2 linked regions of the Variovorax paradoxus B4 genome follow. Each later gene encodes a partner of the first gene's protein in a complex. Links are inferred from orthologs where the notes say so. Each region holds a gene or a part of one and is shown on either strand. Other genes may lie near its edges.

Region 1 (11,051 bases):
GGCGTCGGCCGGCACGGCCAGCTTGCCGATCGGATCCGAGTGGTTGGCCGGGTCCAGATGGACGGCGCGGGCGCGTACCAGCCAGTTGCCCTGTGCTTCCTGGGCCAGGGCAGGGGCGGCGCACAGGGTGCCGAGGAGGGCGGCGGCGGCAGCGGCGCGCGCGAGATTCTTCTTCATGGTCATGGGATTTCCAGTTGTGACCGACACGGGATTGACAGTCGCAGGCAGTCTCGGCACGCGCTGTCTCCGGATCTCTGATCCAGATCAACAGTTGCATGGGCCTGTGGTGAAAAGCACCATGCGGCGGCACCATTTGATGCAGATCAGTGCCGTGCGGCGGCCGCGCTCGACAATGCGGCCACCGCTGCACGCTGTGCGCCGCCTTTCGTTTTTCCTGGAGATTGTTCCCATGCTTCGTCACCGCCTCGCTGCCATCGCCGTCCTGGCGCTCGCTTCTTCTTCCTCCGCCTTTGCTGCCGACTGCAGCATCGAGATCGAAGGCAACGATGCCATGCAGTTCAACAAGCCCGCCATTGAGGTGAGCAGGAGCTGCAAGGAATTCACCGTCAAGCTCAAGCACGTCGGCAAGCTGCCGAAGCAGGCCATGGGCCACAACTGGGTGCTTGCCAAGACGGCCGACGTGCAGGCGGTCGCCGCCGACGGCATCGCTGCGGGCCTGCCGCAAAACTATGTGAAGGCCGGCGACGCGCGCGTCGTGGCGCACACCAAGGTCATCGGTGGCGGCGAAAGCGACAGCGTGACCTTTCCGGTCGCCAAGCTGGGCGCGGCCGACAGCTACACCTTCTTCTGTTCCTTCCCCGGCCATTCCTCGATCATGAAGGGCACGCTGAAACTCGTGAAGTAAGGGCGCGGGCGACCCCGCCGCCGCGTCGGGACGCCCCGGCTTCCTACAATGCCGGGATGTCTCTTTTCGGCTCGTACGACGCCACTGCCGGCGCACCCCCATCCCCAGCGGCCGATTCGCCCCTGCTCGCCAACCTCAACCCGGAACAGCGCGCCGCGGTCACCCTGCCTGCGGGCAATGCCCTGATCCTCGCCGGCGCCGGCTCGGGCAAGACGCGGGTGCTGACCACCCGCATCGCCTGGCTGCTGCAGACCGGCCAGGTCTCCGCCGGCGGCATCCTGGCCGTGACCTTCACCAACAAGGCCGCCAAGGAAATGATGACGCGGCTGACGGCGATGCTGCCGGTCAACGTGCGCGGCATGTGGATCGGCACCTTCCACGGCCTGTGCAACCGCCTCCTGCGCGCGCACTGGAAGCTGGCCAACCTGCCGTCCACCTTCCAGATCCTCGACACGCAGGACCAGCTCTCGGCCATCAAGCGGCTGATGAAGCAGTTCAATGTCGACGACGAGCGCTTTCCGGCCAAGCAGACCCAGTGGTTCATTGCCGGCGCCAAGGAAGACGGCCTGCGTCCGAAAGACGTCGAAATCCGCACCGAGGACGACCGCAAGAAGGTCGAGCTCTACCAGCTCTACGAAGAGCAGTGCCAGCGCGAAGGCGTGGTCGATTTCGGCGAGCTCATGCTGCGCAGCTACGAGCTCCTGCGCGACAACGACCCGGTGCGCGAGCACTACCAGCGGCGCTTCCGCCACATCCTGATCGACGAGTTCCAGGACACCAACCGCCTGCAGTACGCGTGGATCAAGATGCTCGCGGGCAACACCGTCGCTGGCCAGTTCGTGCCGGGCGAGCACAACAGCGTGATCGCGGTGGGCGACGACGACCAGAGCATCTACGCCTTTCGCGGTGCGCGCGTGGGCAACATGGCCGACTTCGTGCGCGAGTTCGACGTGCAGCACCAGATCAAGCTGGAGCAGAACTACCGCAGCTACAGCAACATCCTCGACTCGGCCAACGAGCTCATCAGCCACAACAAGAAGCGCCTGGGCAAGAACCTGCGCACCGACCAGGGCCCCGGCGAGCCGGTGCGCGTGTACGAGTCGCCCACCGACCTGGCCGAGGCGCAGTGGATGGTCGAGGAAATGCGCCAGCTCGTGCGCGACGGCTTCGACCGCAAGGAAATGGCCGTGCTCTACCGCAGCAATGCGCAGAGCCGGGTGATCGAAACGGCGCTTTTCAACGCCTCGGTGCCGTACCGCGTGTACGGCGGCCTGCGCTTCTTCGAGCGCGCCGAGATCAAGCACGCGCTGGCCTACCTGCGCCTGCTCGAGAACAAGGACGACGACACCAGCTTCCTGCGGGTGGTCAACTTTCCGCCGCGCGGCATCGGCGCGCGCACGCTGGAGCAGCTGCAGGATGCGGCGCGAACGGCGGGGCGTTCGCTGCACGATGCGGTGAGCGTCGTCGGCGGCAAGGCCGGTGCCAACCTCACTGGCTTCGTTGCCAAGATCGACGTGCTGCGCGAGCAGACCCAGGGCGTGAGCCTGCGCGAGATCATCGAGCTGGTGCTCGACCACAGCGGCCTCGTCGAACACTACAAGGCCGACCGCGAAGGCGCCGACCGGATCGAGAATCTGGAAGAGCTGGTGAACGCGGCCGAGAGCTTCGTCACGCAGGAAGGCTTCGGCCGCGATGCAGTGGCGCTGCCCATCGACGAACTGCGCCAGTCGCCCGCGAGCCAGGGCATCGACCCGAACCAGCCCGTCATCGACGAGCCGCTCGCGCCCGATGCCGAAACCGGCGAAACACTGAGCCCGCTGGCCGCGTTCCTCACGCATGCAGCGCTCGAGTCGGGCGACAACCAGGCGCAGGCCGGGCAGGACGCGGTGCAGTTGATGACCGTTCACGCCGCCAAGGGCCTGGAGTTCGACTGCGTGTTCATCACCGGCATGGAAGAGGGCCTGTTCCCGCACGAGAACTCGATGAGCGATTTCGAGAGCCTCGAGGAAGAGCGCCGCCTGATGTACGTGGCGATCACGCGCGCGCGCAAGCGCCTGTACCTGAGCCATTCGCAAACGCGCATGCTGCACGGCCAGACGCGCTACAACGTGAAGAGCCGCTTCTTCGAAGAGCTGCCCGAAGGCGCGCTCAAGTGGCTCACGCCGAAGAACCAGGCCTTCACGCCCTCGGCCTTCGGCTATGGCGGCGGCTATGCCAGCACGCGCGGCGGCGGTGGCAGTTACGGCAGCGGCAGCGGTGGCGGCTACGGTGGCAGCAAGGACACCTTCGCGAGCCCGCCGGTGCCGCCGCAGAAGACCGCGCCCTCGCACGGCCTGCGCTCGGGCATGCAAGTGTTCCACAACAAGTTCGGCGAAGGCACGGTGCTGTCGCTCGAAGGCACGGGCGACGACGCGCGCGCGCAGGTCAAGTTCACCCGGCATGGCGTGAAGTGGCTCGCCCTGTCGGTGGCCAAGCTCACGCCGGTGTGAGCACCGGCCGGGTCGGCCATTGGAACCGGCCGGCGGCTGCCGGCTGTCCCGGGCCGGCGGGCTGCCCGGCGGTCAGTTCGGATCGAAGCTGTCGCGGAAGGTGAACCACGTGGAGCTCAGCGACATGGCCGCGAGCACCAGCGCCGATCCCACGATCAGCACGTTGCCGATGAGGGCGGCGCCGCCGGCCGCCGCGCCCACGCCGATCAGCACGGTGGCGATGAGCCCCATTCCGATGCCCGCGAGCAGGAACACGCCGAACCACGCCAGCACGAAGAGGGCGTAGGCGCCGAAGTTGCGAAACAGCGCCACCACGCTGAAGAAGATGCTCTTCACCGGCTCCACGCCGTGCCAGTGCACGAGTGCCGGGGCGTGCCACATCGCCAGCGAGAGCGGCAGGTTCAGGCACATCAGGAACATGCGTGCCACCTGGAAGTCGCTGCTCGCCAGGGTCTCGGCCGACGGCATGTCGTCGAGCAGGTAGGCGCGTGCCAGCTGCCCGCCGTCGATGAAGCTCGTGAGCAGCACGGCCACCACGAAGTACGCCGCCGAGATCACCCCGAGCTTGACCAGCGCGCGCCATTCGGTGCGCATGGCGGCGGCCACCGCCACGAACATGGCGGAGCCGGTGGGCCGCTGCGCGTGGCCGGCGGTGCCGACGCCCTCTGCGTTGTCGGTGTAGGCCACCGAAGTGGCCACCATCAGGCCCAGCGTCATGAAGGGCAGCAGGATCGGCGCCAGCACGCTGCCGACGAGCGGCAGCAGCGACACCGTCGAGATCAGCGCCATCAGCAGGAAGAACAGCGAGACGAAGGCGAGCGGCTGCCGCCAGAAGGTCTTGAGCCCGAGGCGGACCCATTCGGCGCCGGTTCGCGCCGGCACGATGTGGAGTTTCATTTTTTGAGAATCAGGCGGCCAGCGGCTCGAGCGACTGCGCCATGACGTGCGGGTGGTAGACGCGCTCGCGCAGCACGCGTTCGAAGTGCGCCGGATCGTGCGGCTTCAGCATGCTGGCTTCGCGCGGCAGGTGAAAGTCCCACAGCCGCGAAATCCAGAAGCGCAGCGCCGCGGCGCGCAGCATCGCGGGCAACAGGGCGCGCTCGGCCGCATTCAGCGGGCGCACGGTTTCGTAGGCCGCGAGCAGCGCGTCGGCGCGTTCGGCATCGTGTTCGCCGCTCGAGAGATCGATGGCCCAGTCGTTCAGGCACACGGCCAGGTCGAACAGCCAGGTGTCGGTGCCCGCGAAATAGAAGTCGAACACGCCGGTGAGGCGTGGCGCCGCGCCGGCGTGTTCGCCGGTGGCGAACATCACGTTGTCGCGGAACATGTCGGCATGCACGGGCCCGCGCGGCAGCGCCGCGTAGGCCGACGATTCGGCAATGTGGTTCTGGTAGGCGAGCTCGGCGCGCAGCAGCGCTGCCTGCGATTCGTCGACGTACGGCAGCACCACCGGCACGGTGTCGTTCCACCACGCGAGGCCGCGCAGGTTCGGCTGGATGCGCGGAAAGTCGCGCGCGGCCAGGTGCATGCGCGCCAGCATGGCGCCCAGTTCGGTGCAGTGGGCCGTGCCCGGCGCCAGTTCGCTTCGGCCCGAGAGCCGCTGCACCAGCGCGGCCGGCTTGCCCGCCACCTTGAGCAGCAGCTCGCACGGGGCGTTCGCGGGAATCGTCAGCGCATGGCCCGAGGGCGGCTGGATGGCCGGATCGGCCACCGGCTCGGGCACCGGCAGGCCGCGGCCCGCCAGGTGCTTCATGAGACAAAGGTAGTAGGGGAGCTGCTCGGCGCTGAGGCGCTCGAACAGCGTCAGCACGAACTCGCCGCTTTCGGCGGTCGCGAAATAGTTGGTGTTCTCGATGCCGCCCTCGATGCCGCGCAGCTCGCGCAGGGGGCCCAGGCCGAGGCGCTGCACGAGCGCGTCGGCCTCGCCGAATTCGACTTCGGTAAAAACTGCCATGGCGGTGCTCAGCGTCTCGCTGCCGATGGAAGGCGCAGCACGGTCAGAACTTCATCACGTTCCAGACCCGGGCGCCGTTGCCGTTCGAGTTGGCATCGCCCGAACCCGTGCGCGCGCCTGGATCGTTGGGCCGCACCTCGTAGCCCGGCACGTTGGCCTTGGGCTTCACGTTGATGCTCTGCGTGCGGCCGCCATAGCGCACCTCGTCGACCGAGGCGCCGCTGTCTTCCGTGTGGATGTGCTCGACCTTCTGGTTGCGGCGGCCGTCGGCCTGCTCCTGATTTTGTAGCGGCTCGGCCGGCGCAGGCGTTGCGACGGGTGCGGGCTGCGCCTGGACGGCGGCAACAGGAACGGCAAAGGCCAGCGCCAGCAGGATGCGGCGGGCGACCAGGAGTGTGGGGCTAGGCATGCATGGATTGTAGGCGCGGGGCGCTTTCAGGGTGTCGGCGGGCGGCGCTTGACAGCGTGGTTCGGGATGCCGGTCCGGGCACGGCAAAATGGCCCGATGACCGACAAGAAAACGCTGCTGCTCGTCGATGGCTCGAGCTATCTCTACCGCGCCTTCCATGCCATGCCCGACCTGCGGGCAGTGCCCGGCGACCCGAAGAGCCCCGCGACCGGCGCCATCCGCGGAATGATCAACATGATGACGGCGCTGCGCCGCGAGGTGCGCGCCGACTACGCGGCCTGCATCTTCGATGCGCCCGGCAAGACTTTCCGCGACGACCTGTACCCCGAATACAAGGCCAACCGCTCGCCGATGCCCGACGACCTGCGCAGCCAGATCGACCCCATCCACGAGGTGGTGAAGCTGATGGGATGGCCGGTGCTGTGCGTGCCCGACATCGAGGCCGACGACGTGATCGGCACGCTCGCCAAGACCGCAGCCGGGCAGGGCATCGAGGTCATCGTTTCCAGCGGCGACAAGGACCTGAGCCAGCTGGTGGACGAGCACATCACCATCATCGACACGATGAACGGCAAGAAGCGCGACGTGGCGGGAGTCACGTCGGAGTTCGGCGTGCCGCCCAACCTGATGATCGACTACCAGACGCTGGTCGGCGATGCCGTCGACAACGTGCCCGGCGTCGAGAAGGTCGGCCCCAAGACGGCCGCCAAATGGCTGCTCGAATACGGCTCGCTCGACGCGCTGATCGAGCGCGCGGCCGAGGTGAAGGGGCAAGCCGGCGAGAACCTGCGCAAGGCCTTGGGCAAGCTACCGCTGAGCCGCCAGCTCGTCACCATCCGCACCGATTGCGACCTGGCCACGCACGTCGCCGGCCTGCCTTCGCTCGAAGGCCTGCCGGTGGGCGCGCCGCAGACCGCCGAGCTCAAGCCCTTCTACGAAAGGTTCGGCTTCAAGAGCCTGGTCAAGTCGATCGAGGCGCTGGAAGTGCCGCCCGAGCTGATCGAGGAGAACATCAAGAAGCAGATGGCCCGCGGTGGCGCCGCGAGCACCGACCAGGGTGGCCTGTTCGACGAATCGACCGAGCTCGGCGCGCTGGAGGCCGCTGCGCCCGCGAGCAACCTCCAGTACGAGACCATCACCACCTGGGAGCAGTTCGACGCCTGGCTCGCCAAGCTCGAGGCCGCCGAGCTGGCCGCCATCGACACCGAGACCACGTCGCTCGACGAAATGGTCGCGCGCATCGTCGGCGTGAGCTTCAGCATCGAGCCCGGCGCGGCGGCCTACATTCCGCTCACGCACAACTATCCCGACGCGCCCGCGCAGCTGCCCATCGACGACGTGCTCGCCAGGCTCAAGCCCTGGCTCGAAAACCCGGCGAAGAAGAAGCTCGGCCAGCACATCAAGTACGACCGCCACGTGCTCGCCAACCACGGCATCGAGGTGCAGGGCTATGCGCACGACACCATGCTGCAAAGCTATGTGCTCGAGGCGCACCGGCCGCACGGCCTCGCAAGCCTGGCCGAACGCCACCTGGGCCGCAGCGGCATCTCGTACGAAGACCTGTGCGGCAAGGGCGCGCACCAGATCCCGTTCAGCCAGGTCGACATCGCCAAGGCCGCCGAATATTCGTGCGAGGACAGCGACCAGACGCTCGACGTCCACCTGGCGCTGTGGCCGCAGATCGAGCGCGACGAGAAGCTGCGCTTCATCTACCAGCTCGAGATGGATTCGAGCGAGGCGCTCTACCGCGTCGAGCGCAACGGCGTGCTGATCGACGCGCCCACGCTCGCCGCACAGAGTCACGAACTCGGCACGCGCATCATGGCGCTCGAGCAGGAGGCCTACGAGATCGCGGGCCAGCCCTTCAACCTGGGCTCGCCCAAGCAGATCGGCGAGATATTCTTCACCAAGCTGGGCCTGCCGGTGGTCAAGAAGACGCCGAGCGGCGCACCCAGCACCGACGAGGAAGTGCTCGAGAAACTGGCCGAGGACTATCCGCTGCCGGCCAAGATCCTCGAGCACCGCGGCCTGTCCAAGCTCAAGGGCACGTACACCGACAAGCTGGGCCAGCTCGCCAACCCGCGCACCGGCCGCGTCCACACGCACTATGCGCAGGCGGTGGCGGTCACGGGGCGCCTGTCGAGCAACGATCCCAACCTGCAGAACATCCCGATCCGCACGCCCGAAGGCCGCCGCGTGCGCGAAGCCTTCATTGCGCCGGCCGGCAGCGTGATCGCGAGCGCCGACTACTCGCAGATCGAGCTGCGCATCATGGCCCACATCAGCGGCGACGAGTCGCTGCTGCGCGCCTTCAGGGACGGCATCGACGTGCACCGCGCCACTGCGGCGGAGGTGTTCGGCTCCACGCCCGACCAGGTGTCGAGCGAGCAGCGGCGCTATGCCAAGGTGATCAACTTCGGGCTCATCTACGGCATGAGCAGCTTCGGCCTGGCGCGCAACCTGGGCATCGAGACCAAGGCCGCGGCTTCCTACATCGAACGCTACTTCGCGCGCTATCCGGGCGTGAAGGCGTACATGGACGAGACCAAGGCGCTGGCCAAGGAAAAGGGCTACGTCGAGACCGTGTTCGGCCGGCGCCTCTACCTGCCCGAGATCAATTCGCCCAACGGTCCGCGCCGCGGCGGCGCCGAGCGCGCGGCCATCAACGCGCCGATGCAGGGCACGGCGGCCGACCTGATCAAGCTCAGCATGATCAAGGTACAGAACGTGCTTGACGAAGAAAAGCGCGCCACCCGCATGATCATGCAGGTGCACGACGAACTGGTGTTCGAAGTACCCGAGGCCGAGGTCGAATGGGTGCGCACCGAAATCCCGCGCCTGATGGCCGGCGTGGCGGAACTCAAGGTGCCGCTGCTGGCCGAGATCGGCATCGGTCCCAACTGGGACAAGGCGCACTGACCCAGCCCAACGAAAGAAAGAAGAAGCACGCACATGACATTCCAGCCCCGCAAATTCCTGCTCGCCGCCGTTTGCGCCGCCTGCCTCGGCACCGCGTTTGCCGCCCCCGATGCCCGCATCGCCTCGCTGGCCGCCAAGGAAAAGCCCGCGCTGCTCGAGACGCTGAAGGAGCTGGTCTCGATCGAATCGGGCAGCCGCGACCTCGAAGGCCTGGAGAAGATCTCCGACCTCATCGCCGCGAAATTCAAGGCCATGGGCGGCGAGGTCGAGCTGATCGACCCGAGCGCCGAGGCCTACCGCATGGAAGACACGCCCGAGAAGATCGGCAGGGTCGTGCGCGCCACCTTCAAGGGCACGGGCAAGAAGAAGATCATGCTCATCGCGCACATGGACACGGTCTACACCGTGGGCATGCTCAACAAGCAGCCGTTCCGCGTCGAAGGCGACAAGGCCTATGGCCTGGGCATTGCCGACGACAAGCAGGGCGTGGCGGTCATCACGCACACGGTCGCGATGCTGCAGGCGCTGAAGTTCAAGGACTACGGCACGCTCACCGTGCTGATCAACGGCGACGAGGAAATCAGCTCGCCGGGTTCGCGCACGCTCATCACGCGGCTGGGCGGCGAGCACGACGCGGTGCTCTCGTTCGAGGGCGCCTCGGTCAAGGAAGACAAGCTCTCGCTGGCCACCGCGGGCATTGCCTCGGTCTCGCTGAACGTCACGGGCAAGGCCTCGCATGCGGGGTCGGCGCCGGAGCTGGGCGTGAATGCGCTCTACGAGCTGTCGCACCAGATCCTGCAGATGCGCGACCTGTCCGACCCCGCCACGGGGCTCAAGATGAACTGGACCATCTCGCGCGCGGGCAGCAACCGCAACGTGATTCCGGCCAGCGCCACCGCGGGCGCCGACGTGCGCGTGCTCAAGGTGAGCGACTACGACCGCATCGAGCAGCAGGTGCAGGAGCGCGTGAAGAAGCAGCTGATTCCCGAGGCCAAGGTCGAGATGAAGTTCGAGCGCCGCCGTCCGCCACTGGAGGCCACCGATGCCTCGCGCGCGCTCGCCAAGCATGCGCAGCAGATCTACAAGGACGAGCTCGGCCGGCCGCTGGGCGCCGACGACAAGGTGGCCGGCGGCGGCACCGATGCCGCCTTTGCCGCGCTCAAGACCAAGGCGCCGGTCGTCGAGCGCTTCGGCCTGCAGGGCTTCGGCGCGCATTCGGCCGATGCCGAGTACGTGCTGGTCGACTCCATCGAGCCGAGGCTCTATCTTGCAACCCGCATGGTGATGGACCTCTCGCGCAGCAAAATCGGCAACTGACGTCGCCATGCGCCTGCGCCACATCGAGGTCTTCAACGCGATCATGCTCACGGGCAGCGTGAGCGCGGCGGCGCGGCTCATCAACATCACGCAGCCGGCGGTGAGCCGCACCTTGCAGCATGCCGAGCTGCAACTGGGCTTTCCGCTGTTCCAGCGCGCCAAGGGCCGGCTCACGCCGACCACCGAGGCGCTCACGCTGTATCCGCACATCGAGCGGCTGTTTGCGCAGCTCGACGAGGTGCAGCGCCTCGCGGCCAACCTGCGCGCGGGCAGCGACACCGGCGAGCTGCGCATCCTCAGCGTGCTGGCGCTGAGCTACGAGGTGCTGCCGCGCGCGCTCAAGGCGTTCCGCGAGAAGCACCCTGGCTATTCGATCACCGTCGAGTCGCTGCACTCGCCGCAGATCATGTCGGCGCTGCTGCTGCAGGAGGCCGACGTGGGCTTCGTCTTCAGCCCCGCGGTGCATCCCTCGCTCACGCAGGAAACGCTCGCCGACACGCGCATGGTGTGCATCGCGCCCAAGGGCATGCTGCCGCGCGCGCTGGTGCGCAACGGCTCGGTGGCGCTGCACGACCTGGTCGACCGGCCGGTGATCGGGCTCGACAGCCGCGACCCGGTGGGCACCAGCCTGAGCCAGGCCTGCCGCCAGGCGGGCGTCGGCTTCCAGCAGGCGGTGGTCACGGTGCAGACCTACCACGCGGCGCTGTCGATGGCGCACCACGGGCTGGGCGTGGCGCTGGTCGATGGATGCACGGCCCGTTCGGCGGACGCCGCCAAGGTCGACGTGCTGGCGCTGGAGCCTCACATTCCGGTGCCGGTGCGCGCCTTGCGTTTCGCGGGGAGGCCCGATTCGGTGGCGGTGCGCGGCATCACGCGCTGCATGCGCGAGGCGATCGAGCAGGCCGTCTGACCCGTGGCGGGGCAACTCAGGAAGCCGCGCTCTCCAGTGCCTGCGCAATCCGCTGCGCCGAGCCGAAGGCCAGCGTGAAGCCCAGCGCGCCGTGGCCCGTGTTGAACAGCATGTTCGCCGGCGCGCTCGGCAGCCGCCCGATGATCGGCAGCCCCTTGGGCGTGGCCGGCCGCATGCCGGTCCACGGA
Region 2 (10,875 bases), 690 kb from region 1 along the record:
CCGCGTTTCGCCGGCAGCTCGTCGATCTGGTCATGGCCTACCTGGTGCACGAACGGCAACCGTCTACGCGTTGAGCACCTTCTTGATCGGCGGCTTCACGTCCGATCGCTGAGGCGGCAGCATCGGCTGGTGCTCGCGCGCCGGGTTCAGGATGATCGAGGTGGCCGTCTCGGTGAGGATGCAGAACTTGGTGACCACCGCATCGAGGTGGCTCACGTCGATGACCGCGATCTCCAGGATCCAGCTGTCGTCGCCTGTCACGTTGTAGGCATTGACGCATTCGGGCGTCTGCTGCACCAGTTCCACCACGCGCGCATAGTCGGCGCGGCCCACGCGGATGATCGCGCGGATGCCGTAGCCGAGCTTGCCGAGGTTCACGGTCGCGCGGTAGCCACTGATCACGCCCGCGGCCTCGAGCTTCTTCACGCGCTCCGTCACGGCCGGCTGGCTCAGGTGCACGCGCCGGCCGAGTTCGGCCATGGTGAGCCGCGCATCGGCCTGCAGTTCGGCCAGGATGCGGGTGTCGTGGGCATCCAGCGCGGGGTTCAAGGTGAAGTCCATGCAACTCCTTCAAATCGACGGTACGGAACGCAAAGAACCATGAAATGTGCATGGTTGCGAGAAGATTGCTTTCATACCATGGACGGCGTTTCTCTACCAACAAGACAACATCGACATGCCCACTCTCGCATCCCCCGCCCAAGCCGCGTCCGGTCCCGCGCGCACCGCGCTGCCACCGCTGCTGTGGCTCTGCCTGGCCGCCACCTGGGTGGTCTGGGGCTCGACCTATCTGGCGATCAAGTACGCGCTGATCAGCTTCGCGCCGTTTCTTCAGATGGGCTCGCGCTTCCTGTTCGCGGGCGTGCTGCTCGCTGCCTGGATGCGCTGGCGCGGGGCCGCCTGGCCCTCGCGCGAGCAGTGGCGCAATGCCCTCGTGGTCGGCGCGTTGATGCTGGGTGGCGGCATGGGCGGCACGGCCCATGCCGAAGTGTCGATCGGCTCCGGGCTGGTGGTGGCCTTCATCGCGGTGGTGCCGCTGCTGATTGCGCTGCTCAACCTGATCTGGGGCGTGAAGCCGACGCGGCTGGAGGCGGCGGGCATTGCGCTCGGGCTCATCGGCGTGCTGATGCTGACGCAGGGCAGCGGCTTCCAGTCGTCGCCCGCGGGGCTGGCGGCGATTTCCATTGCCTGCATCTGCTGGTCGATGGGCAGCGTGCTGAGCCAGCGCAGCCTGCCGCTCGCGCCCGGTGCGATGGGCTTCGCGAGCGAAATGATCTGCGGCGGCGTGGTGCTGCTGGCGCTCTCGGCCCTCTCCGGCGAACAGCTGGTGTGGCCGCCGCGGCCCGAGGCCGCCGCGGCCTGGCTCTACCTCGTGGTGTTCGGCTCGCTGATCGCGTTCAATGCCTACATGGTGCTGCTCGCGAGGGCGCCCGCCGCATTGGCCGCGAGCTACACCTTCGTCAATCCGGTGATCGCAATGCTGCTGGGCGTGTGGATTGCCAACGAAACCGTGACGCGCTTCGAGTGGTACGCGGTGGCCGTGGTGCTGGCCGGCGTTCTGCTGCTGCTCTTCAAGCGCCCGCAGAAGGCGAAAGAGAGCTAAGAGGGCTGAGCCCCGCGCTGTTCAGGTACCTGGACGGCGCCAGAAGGCCAGCGTTGCGGCCAGCAGCCACATGCCGGCCGCGCAGCTGCGGTTCAGCATCTTGAGGCCGCGGCGCGAGAGCCAGCGCACGGCCTGCGTTCCGGCGGCCGCATAGGCCAGCATCACGCAGGTGTCGAGCGCCACGAAGATCGCGCCGAGCAGCAGGTACTGCGTGCCCTGCGGCTTGGCGATGTCGATGAACTGCGGCAGGAAAGCGGCGAAGAACAGCACCGTCTTGGGGTTCGACAGCGCGACGAGCAGGCTGCGCATGAGCGCGACGCGGCCATGCGGGCGAACCTCGATGGCGGATTTGGCCAGCGCCGTGCCGAGGTCGGTTGCGTCGCTGCGCCACAGCTTGACGCCGAGCCAGACCAGGTAGGCGACACCCGCCACGCGGATCGCGTTGAAGAGCAGTTCCGACGCGGCCAGCAGTGAGCCGAGCCCGAGCGCAACCACCGCGATCAGCGTGACGCTCCCGAGCGACGCGCCGGCAATGCCCCAGCTTGCGCGGCGCATGCCGCCGTCGATGCCGTTGGACAATGCCAGCAGCATCGTCGGGCCGGGGATCACGGCCAGTGCGATCGAGGCGACGACGTAGATGAGCAGGGTGTCGAGGGTCATGGCTTGGCGGCGGGTGGTCGTTGTTGCGAGGCGGCGCGGGCACGCGCCAGCGCGGCTTCGACGATGGATCGCCTGCGCGTGTCGGCAGCCTGCGGTTCGGCGATGGCGGGCGCTTCTTCCGCGCCCTTGCGCTTGTCGGTACGACGATGCTCGGCATGCAGCTTGTAGCGCCCCAGCGCGGCCTCCGCCTGTGCCTGCGACCAGGCCTGCCAGCCGCTGCGGCCCGGCGTCTCGACCTCGAGCGAGATGCAATCGACGGGGCAGGCCGGAATGCAAAGCTCGCAGCCCGTGCAGTGCGCTTCGATCACGGTGTGCATGCGCTTGTTGATGCCCACGATGGCGTCGGTCGGGCAGGCATCCAGGCAGAGCGTGCAGCCGATGCACCAGGCTTCGTCGATGACCGCCATGGCGCGTGGCCCTTCGGTGCCGAACTGCGGGGCGATAGGCTGCGCCTCGCGGCCGGTGAGCCGCGCCAGCCTGGCAACACCTTCCGCGCCGCCGGGCGGGCATTGGTTGATGCCAGCCTGGCCGTCAGCCACGGCTTGCGCATACCCTGCGCAATCGGGGTAGCCGCAACGTGTGCACTGCGTCTGCGGCAGTGCATCGTGGATGCGTGCGGCCAGCCCGTTCACTTCCTGCGTGCCGCGGGCTTCTTGACGGCGGCAACCGCCGCCGCTTTCCTGGCTGCGACATTCTTGCTGGCTGCAACGGCAGCCGTGTTCCGCCCCGGCTTGATCCGGTCTTCGGCCGGCAGGCTTTCGCGCGCACCGGCGCGGCGCTGGGGCTGGTCGTGGGCCGCGATGAACTTCAGCACCTCGGGGTAGACCAGTTCGCGCCAGCGGCGGCCGCTGAAGATGCCATAGTGGCCCGCGCCCTTGACTTCGTAGTGCTCGCGCTGCGAAGCGGCAACGCCGGTGCACAGGCTGTGCGCGGCCTCGGTCTGGCCCGAGCCCGAAATGTCGTCGAGTTCGCCCTCGACGGTCAGCAGGGCGGTCGAATGGATGTCCTGCGGGCGCACGCGCTCGATCTGGCCCTTGGGGTTCCTGACGTCCCAGGTGCCGTTCACGAGTTCGAACTTCTGGAACACGGTGCGGATCGTGTCGAGGTAATAGTCGGCGTCCATGTCGAGCACGGCGTTGTACTCGTCGTAGAACTTGCGATGGGCCTCGGCGCTCGCGTCGTCGCCCTTGATGAGGTCCTTGAAGTAGTCGTAGTGGCTGCTGGCGTGGCGGTCGGGGTTCATGGCCACGAAGCCCGTGTGCTGCAGGAAGCCCGGGTACACGCGGCGGCCCTCGCCCGGAAAGCCTTGCGGCACGCGGTAGATCACGTTGTTCTCGAACCACTCGAAGCTCTTGTTCATCGCCAGGTTGTTGACCGCGGTGGGCGACTTGCGCGCGTCGATGGGGCCACCCATCATCGTCATGGTGAGGGGCAGCTGTTCGCCGCGGCTGGCCATGAGCGACACGGCCGCCAGCACCGGCACGGTCGGCTGGCACACGCTCACCACGTGGCAGTTGCCGTACTCGGCCTGCAGGCGGCGGATGAACTCCTGCACGTAGTTGACGTAGTCGTCGAGGCGGAACTCGCCCTCCGACATGGGCACGAGGCGTGCGTTCTTCCAGTCGGTGATGTAGACCTTGTGGTCCTGCAGCATGGTGCGCACCGTGTCGCGCAGCAGCGTGGCGTAGTGGCCCGACAGCGGCGCCACGATCAGCACCACGGGCTGGCTCTTGAGCGTCTTGAGGATGTGCGGTTCGTCGGTGAAGCGCTTGAAGCGGCGCAGCTCGCAAAAAGGCTTGTCGAGCTCGACCGCCTCCTGGATCACCACGTCTTCGCCGTCGACTTTGACGGACTTGATGTTGAACTCGGGCTTCTCGTAGTCCTTGCCGAGGCGATAGAGCAGGTCGTAGCCGGCGGCCATGCGCTGGGCCATCGGCAACTGGCCCCATACGGCGCCCTGGCCGTAGAGCTTGGACGCCGCTTGGGCGAAGTCCGAGAACGGTTCCATCAGGGAACGCTGGGCTTCGTAGAGTTGATAGAGCATCGCTGGTCTGGGAGTGGAATGTTGCGGTGCAATATATCAGCGCACGCGCTGCATTGCAGGGGGCCTAACCCCTACATCGACCCCGCCGCAAGGGCCGTTTCGGGACCAAGAATGTGAAGGAATCGTCAAGGAAGGATTCCCTCACACTTTGCTGTCACTCAGATGACCTTGGCAATCGACGCGCAGACGTAGTCGATGTTCTTGCTGTTGAGCGCGGCCACGCACATGCGGCCGGTGTCGGTGCCGTACACGCCGAACTCGTTGCGCAGGCGCACCATCTGGTCCTTGCTGAGGCCCGAGTAGCTGAACATGCCGATCTGCGTGGTGATGAAGCTCATGTCTTCCTTCACGCCGGCGGCCTTCAGGCCGTCGACCAGCTTCTGGCGCATGGCCTTGATGCGCACGCGCATTTCGCCGAGTTCCTTTTCCCACAGGGCGCGCAGCTCGGGGTTGCCGAGCACCGCGGCCACCACGGCGCCGCCGTGGATCGGCGGGTTGCTGTAGTTGGTGCGGATCGCGATCTTGAGCTGCGACAGCACGCGGCCGGCTTCTTCCTTGTTCTCGCACAGCACCGAGAGGGCGCCCACGCGTTCGCCGTAGAGGCTGAAGCTCTTCGAGAACGAGGTCGAGACGAAGAAGGTCAGGCCCGCATCGACGAACTTGGCCACGGCGGCGCCGTCTTCCTTCAGGCCGTAGCCGAAGCCCTGGTAGGCCATGTCGAGGAAGGGCACCAGGCCCTTGGCCTTGACCGTGGCGACGACCTGGTCCCACTGCTCGGGCGTGATGTCGTAGCCGGTCGGGTTGTGGCAGCAGGCGTGCAGCACGACGACGGTGCCGGCGGGCGCCGCGTTGAGCGCGGCCAGCATGCCGTCGAAGTTGATGCCGCGCTTGGCGGCGTCGTAGTAGGGATAGCTTTCGACCTCGAAGCCCGCGTTGGTGAAGAGGGCGCGGTGGTTTTCCCAGCTCGGGTCGCTGATCAGCACCTTGGCCTGGGGGTTGAGCTTCTTGAGGAAATCGGCGCCGACCTTGAGGCCGCCGGTGCCGCCGATGGCCTGGATGGTGGCCACGCGGCCCGATTGCACGGGCTCGCTGTCGGCACCGAAGACCAGTGCCTTGACCGCGTTGTCGTACGCCACGATGCCGTCGATCGGCAGGTAGCCGCGCGCGGTCGGTGCTTTCATCATGTTCTGTTCGGCGGCCTGAACGCACTGGAGCAGGGGCAGCTTGCCGTTGTCGTCGTAATAGACGCCGACGCCGAGGTTGACCTTGTTGGGGTTGGTATCGGCTGCAAACTGCTCGTTGAGGCCGAGGATCGGGTCGCGCGGTGCCATTTCGACCGCGGTGAACATAGACATGGAAAGGTCCTTTGGGATGAAAGCTTCGCTGCAACCGGAGGAGGCTTTATCCTTTCCGGTTGCCTTGAATTTTACCGGCGCGAGCGCCACCTGTCGGGAACAGCCATGCCAGAGAACAACGAAGCCATAGCAGACCTGAAGAAACTGGACCCGATCGGTCCGGCAAAGCAGGGCGAATTCATCCAATATCCCGGTTCGCCTTTCGAACTTTTCCAGCCCTATCCGCCGGCCGGAGACCAGCCGAAGGCCATCGAAGGGCTGGTCGAGGGCGTGCTCGACGGCGAGGTGTTCCAGACGCTGCTGGGCGTCACGGGCTCCGGCAAGACCTTCACCATGGCCAACGTGATCGCGCGGCTGGGCCGCCCGGCCATCGTCTTTGCGCCCAACAAGACCCTGGCGGCCCAGCTCTACAGCGAATTCCGCGAGTTCTTCCCGAAGAACGCCGTCGAGTACTTCGTGAGCTACTACGACTACTACCAGCCCGAGGCCTACGTGCCCCAGCGCGACCTGTTCATCGAGAAGGATTCCTCGATCAACGAGCACATCGAGCAGATGCGGCTGTCGGCCACCAAGAGCGTGCTGGAGCGGCGCGACACGGTCATCGTGGCCACGGTGAGCGCCATCTACGGCATCGGCACGCCCGAGGACTACACGCAGATGCGTTTCATCATGCGGGTTGGGGACAAGATCGGCCAGCGCGACGTGATCGGCCGGCTGATCCGCATGCAGTACACCCGCAACGAGCAGGACTTTTCCCGCGGCACCTTCCGCGTGCGCGGCGACACCATCGACGTGTTTCCGGCCGAGCACAGCGAACTGGCCATCCGCATCGAGCTGTTCGACGACGAGATCGAGACGCTGCAGCTGTTCGACCCGCTCACGGGCCGCATCCGTCAGAAGATCCCGCGCTTCACGGTGTACCCGTCGAGCCACTACGTGACGCCGCGCGACAAGGTGCTGAGCGCGGTCGAAACCATCAAGATCGAGCTGGCCGAGCGGCTCAAGGAATTCGTGTCGCAAGGCAAGCTGGTCGAGGCGCAGCGGCTGGAGCAGCGCACCCGCTTCGACCTCGAGATGCTGGCCGAGATCGGCCACTGCAAGGGCATCGAGAACTACACGCGGCACCTCTCGGGCGCCGCGCCGGGAGAGCCGCCGGCCACGCTGACCGACTACCTGCCGAAGGACGCGCTGATGTTCCTCGACGAGAGCCACCAGATGATCGGCCAGCTCGGCGGCATGTACAACGGCGACCGGGCGCGCAAGACCACGCTGGTCGAGTACGGCTTCAGGCTGCCGAGCGCACTGGACAACCGGCCGCTCAAGCTGGAGGAGTTCGAGACGCGCATGCGCCAGTGCATCTTCGTTTCGGCCACGCCCGCGCAGTACGAGAAGGACCATGCCGGCAACGTGGTCGAGCAGCTGGTTCGGCCGACCGGCCTGATCGATCCCGAGGTGGAGGTGCGCCCCGCGACCCACCAGGTGGACGACGTTCTGGGCGAGATCCGCATCCGCGTCGAGAAGAACGAACGCGTGCTGATCACCACCCTGACCAAGCGCATGGCCGAGCAGCTGACCGACTACCTGGGCGACAACGGCGTGAAGGTGCGTTACCTGCACAGCGACGTCGACACGGTCGAGCGGGTGGAGATCCTGCGCGACCTGCGCCTGGGCAGCTTCGACGTGCTGGTGGGCATCAACCTGCTGCGCGAAGGCCTGGACATTCCCGAGGTGTCGCTGGTCGCCATCCTCGACGCCGACAAGGAGGGCTTCCTGCGCGCCGAGCGCTCGCTGATCCAGACCATCGGCCGCGCGGCCCGCAACCTGAACGGCAAGGCCATCCTGTACGCCGACCGGATGACCGAATCGATGAAGAAGGCCATCGGCGAGACCGAGCGCCGGCGCACCCGGCAGATTGCCCACAACGAGGCCCATGGCATCACCCCGCGCAGCATCGTCAAGCAGGTGCGCGACCTCATCGACGGCGTCTACAGCGAAAAGACGGGCAAGGAAATGGCCAAGCTCGACCTGGAACGCGCCAAGGTCGAGGACATGAGCGAAAAGGACATCGCCCGCGAGATCAAGCGGCTCGAAAAGCTCATGATGGAGCATGCCCGCAACCTCGAATTCGAGAAGGCGGCGCGGGTGCGCGACCAGCTGGCGCTGCTGCGGGAGCAGGCTTTTGGCGCCGCCGGCGGGGACAATATCGCGATCCTGCCGTCCTAGGCCGGGGTTCCGGTTTCTTCAAGCCGTTTCCGCAGGGGTTTACCCGAGCAGACTCCAGGGCCTTCTGCTATACTTGACCGAAATACTCAACAACAAGAAAAAAGAACTTCGCGATGAAGAACCGATCCCACCGGCTGGTTCACCAGCGCCAGGGGTCGGGCAGGGCGGAGACGAAGTCACCGCGGCCTTGGGGCACGGTGTCATTTCAACGGTAAGCACTTGAAGGAGCTTGCGATGCGTCTCACTACCAAAGGCCGTTTTGCGGTCACAGCAATGATCGATCTGGCGCTGCGTCAGAACACCGGTCCGGTCACGCTGGCTGCGATCAGCCAGCGGCAGCAGATTTCATTGTCGTATCTCGAACAGCTGTTCGGCAAGCTGCGCCGCCACGAGCTGGTCGAGTCGACCCGCGGCCCCGGCGGCGGCTACAGCCTCGGCCGCAAGGCTGCGGATATCACCGTCGCAGACATCATTGTTTCCGTCGATGAGCCCATCGATGCCACGCAATGCGGCGGCAAGGAAAACTGCCTCGGCGAAGCCGGCCGCTGCATGACGCACGAGCTCTGGGCCTCGCTGAACCAGCGCATGGTCGAGTTCCTGGATTCCGTCACGCTGCAGAAGCTGGTCGACGACCAGATCGCCAAGGGCGTGCAGATCGAGAACAAGCCGGTCGTCAAGCGCGCCATTTCCGCGCAGCCGGTGGTCAAGCCGATTCGCGTGAACGCGCCGAATTCGGTGTTTGCCCTCGGCAACGCCTTCGCGAAGTCCTGAAGCCGTGGAGCGCCTGCGGGCGCTGCCGCGAGAAGCCCAGATCAAAGAAACAACCCCACGCCAGCCCGAGCCAGCCATGGACGTCACTCCTCATTTCCCGATCTATCTCGATTACGGCGCCACCACGCCGGTCGACCCGCGTGTGGTCGATGCCATGATCCCCTGGTTGCGCGAGCACTTCGGCAACCCGGCGTCGCGCAGCCATGCCTGGGGCTGGGAGGCTGAAGAGGCGGTCGAAAAGGCGCGCGGCCAGGTGGCTGAGCTGATCAATGCGGACCCCCGTGAAATCGTCTGGACGTCGGGTGCGACCGAATCGATCAATCTCGCGCTCAAGGGCGCAGCCCAGTTCTACAAGGGCAAGGGCAAGCACCTGATCACCCTGAAGACCGAGCACAAGGCCGTGCTCGACACCATGCGCGAACTCGAGCGCCAGGGCTTTGAAGTCACCTACCTCGACGTCGAGGAAAACGGCCTCGTCGACCTTGAGAAGTTCAAGGCCGCGATCCGCCCCGACACCATCCTGGCCAGCGTGCTGTTCGTGAACAACGAAATCGGTGTGATCCAGGACGTGGTCGCGATCGGCAATGTCTGCCGCGAAAAGGGCATCATCTTCCACGTCGACTCGGCCCAGGCCACCGGCAAGATCGACATCGACATCACGAAGCTGCCCGTCGACCTGATGAGCCTCGCCTCGCACAAGACCTACGGCCCGAAGGGCATCGGCGCGCTGTACGTGCGCCGCAAGCCCCGCGTGCGGCTCGAGGCGCAGATGCACGGCGGCGGTCACGAGCGCGGCATGCGTTCGGGCACCTTGCCCACGCACCAGATCGTCGGCATGGGCGAGGCCTACCGCATCGCCAAGCTCGAAATGAAGGACGACATCGCCCATGCGCGCCGCCTGCAGAAGCGTCTGCTCGACGGCCTGAAGGACGTCGAGCAGGTGTTCATCAACGGCGACCTCGAACACCGTGTGCCGCACAACCTGAACATGAGCTTCAACTACGTCGAGGGCGAGTCGCTGATCATGGGCATCAAGGGCCTGGCGGTGTCGTCGGGCTCGGCCTGCACCTCGGCCAGCCTCGAGCCCAGCTACGTGCTGCGCGCCCTGGGCCGCAGCGACGAGCTGGCCCACAGCAGCCTGCGCATGACCATCGGCCGTTTCACGACCGAGGAAGAAATCGACTACGCCATCTCGACCATCAAGCACAACGTCGCGAAGCTGCGCGAGCTGAGCCCGCTGTGGGAGATGTTCCAGGACGGCGTCGACATCAGCACGATCCAGTGGTCGGCCCACTGACGCATTGAACAAAGTTTGAGAGGTACACCATGGCATATTCATCCAAGGTCATCGACCACTACGAAAATCCCCGCAACGTCGGCTCCTTCGAAAAGGGCGACGACTCGGTCGGCACCGGCATGGTCGGCGCGCCGGCCTGCGGCGACGTCATGAAGCTGCAGATCAAGGTCAACCCCGAAACCGGCGTGATCGAAGACGCGCGCTTCAAGACCTATGGCTGCGGTTCGGCCATTGCCTCGTCCTCGCTCGTGACCGAATGGGTCAAGGGCAAGACGCTCGACGAAGCCGCGGCACTCAAGAACGCGCAGATCGCCGAAGAACTGGCCCTGCCGCCCGTCAAGATCCACTGCTCGATCCTGGCCGAAGACGCCATCAAGGCCGCCGTGAGCGACTACAAGGCCAAGCACGGCGCCAAGGCGGCAGAAGCCGAGCCCTCGGCAGTCCACTGACATGGCCGTTACGCTGACCGAAGCCGCTGCGCGCCACGTCACCCGCTACCTCGGCAAACGGGGCAAGGGCGTGGGTGTGCGGCTGGGCGTGAAGACCACCGGCTGCTCCGGCCTGGCCTACAAGCTCGAGTACGTGGACGAATTCGCGCCTGAAGACGTGGTGTTCGAAGACCACGGCGTGAAGGTGCTGGTCGACCCCAAGAGCCTGGCCTACATCGACGGCACGCAGCTCGACTTCGTGCGCGAAGGCCTGAACGAGGGCTTCAAGTTCATCAATCCGAACGAGCGGGATCGCTGCGGTTGCGGAGAGAGTTTCCGCATCTGATGCGCCGTCGCTGACAGCGACCACAGCCGCCACCATGTCATGTGCTGGCGGCTTTTTTTTGCCATGAACCTGAACGACACCGACTTTCAACTGTTCGCCGTCCCCGCGACCTTCGCGCAGGACCGCGCCGCGCTCGAAGCGCGGTGGA

The links.
Region 2: the proteins of VAPA_RS08065 (region 1) and uvrB are in contact, whole or in part, in a crystal structure (PDB 7EGT), measured with the Thermus thermophilus proteins. The link is inferred for Variovorax paradoxus B4 from one-to-one orthologs. Residues at the interface, in WP_096412145.1 of Thermus thermophilus: His654, Arg656, Phe657, Gln666, Asp668, Glu669, Lys680, Arg681, Leu682, Ser683, Lys685, Tyr686, Ala687; in WP_096411307.1 of Thermus thermophilus: Glu23, Leu25, Arg26, Asp27, Gly28, Glu29, Arg30, Phe31, Arg55, Glu326, Asp327, Phe328, Glu379, Ser382, Gln383, His398, Gly400, Arg401.

What each region holds. Positions count from the first base shown.
Region 1 is NC_022247.1:1,762,560-1,773,610, forward strand. The notes cover bases 525-3,637. They hold VAPA_RS08065 (UvrD-helicase domain-containing protein), read left to right. Parts: upstream 525-921; coding sequence 922-3,354; downstream 3,355-3,637. Other genes in these bases: azu (azurin), read left to right, coding at 525-865; VAPA_RS08070 (BPSS1780 family membrane protein), read right to left, coding at 3,427-3,637. Outside these bases: VAPA_RS08055 (OmpW/AlkL family protein), read right to left, coding at 1-177; more of azu, read left to right, coding at 410-524; more of VAPA_RS08070, read right to left, coding at 3,638-4,251; VAPA_RS08075 (homoserine kinase), read right to left, coding at 4,262-5,308; VAPA_RS08080 (hypothetical protein), read right to left, coding at 5,352-5,717; polA (DNA polymerase I), read left to right, coding at 5,814-8,636; VAPA_RS08090 (M20/M25/M40 family metallo-hydrolase), read left to right, coding at 8,670-9,953; VAPA_RS08095 (LysR family transcriptional regulator), read left to right, coding at 9,961-10,863; VAPA_RS08100 (D-amino acid dehydrogenase), read right to left, coding at 10,880-11,051. UniProt on the Escherichia coli protein: A helicase with DNA-dependent ATPase activity. Unwinds DNA duplexes with 3'-5' polarity. Translocates on single-stranded DNA with 3'-5' polarity. Initiates unwinding more efficiently from a nicked substrate than double-stranded DNA.
Region 2 is NC_022247.1:2,444,197-2,455,071, forward strand. Bases 5,390-8,326 are described here. They hold uvrB (excinuclease ABC subunit UvrB), read left to right. Parts: upstream 5,390-5,767; coding sequence 5,768-7,885; downstream 7,886-8,326. Other genes in these bases: VAPA_RS11365 (amino acid aminotransferase), read right to left, coding at 5,390-5,662; iscR (Fe-S cluster assembly transcriptional regulator IscR), read left to right, coding at 8,120-8,326. Outside these bases: VAPA_RS11335 (TetR/AcrR family transcriptional regulator), read left to right, coding at 1-74; VAPA_RS11340 (Lrp/AsnC family transcriptional regulator), read right to left, coding at 64-561; drug/metabolite exporter YedA, read left to right, coding at 677-1,603; VAPA_RS11350 (LysE family translocator), read right to left, coding at 1,625-2,263; VAPA_RS11355 (RnfABCDGE type electron transport complex subunit B), read right to left, coding at 2,260-2,895; VAPA_RS11360 (polyhydroxyalkanoate depolymerase), read right to left, coding at 2,892-4,307; more of VAPA_RS11365, read right to left, coding at 4,466-5,389; more of iscR, read left to right, coding at 8,327-8,656; VAPA_RS11380 (IscS subfamily cysteine desulfurase), read left to right, coding at 8,733-9,953; Fe-S cluster assembly scaffold IscU, read left to right, coding at 9,983-10,402; iron-sulfur cluster assembly protein IscA, read left to right, coding at 10,404-10,727; Fe-S protein assembly co-chaperone HscB, read left to right, coding at 10,791-10,875. UniProt on the Escherichia coli protein: The UvrABC repair system catalyzes the recognition and processing of DNA lesions. A damage recognition complex composed of 2 UvrA and 2 UvrB subunits scans DNA for abnormalities.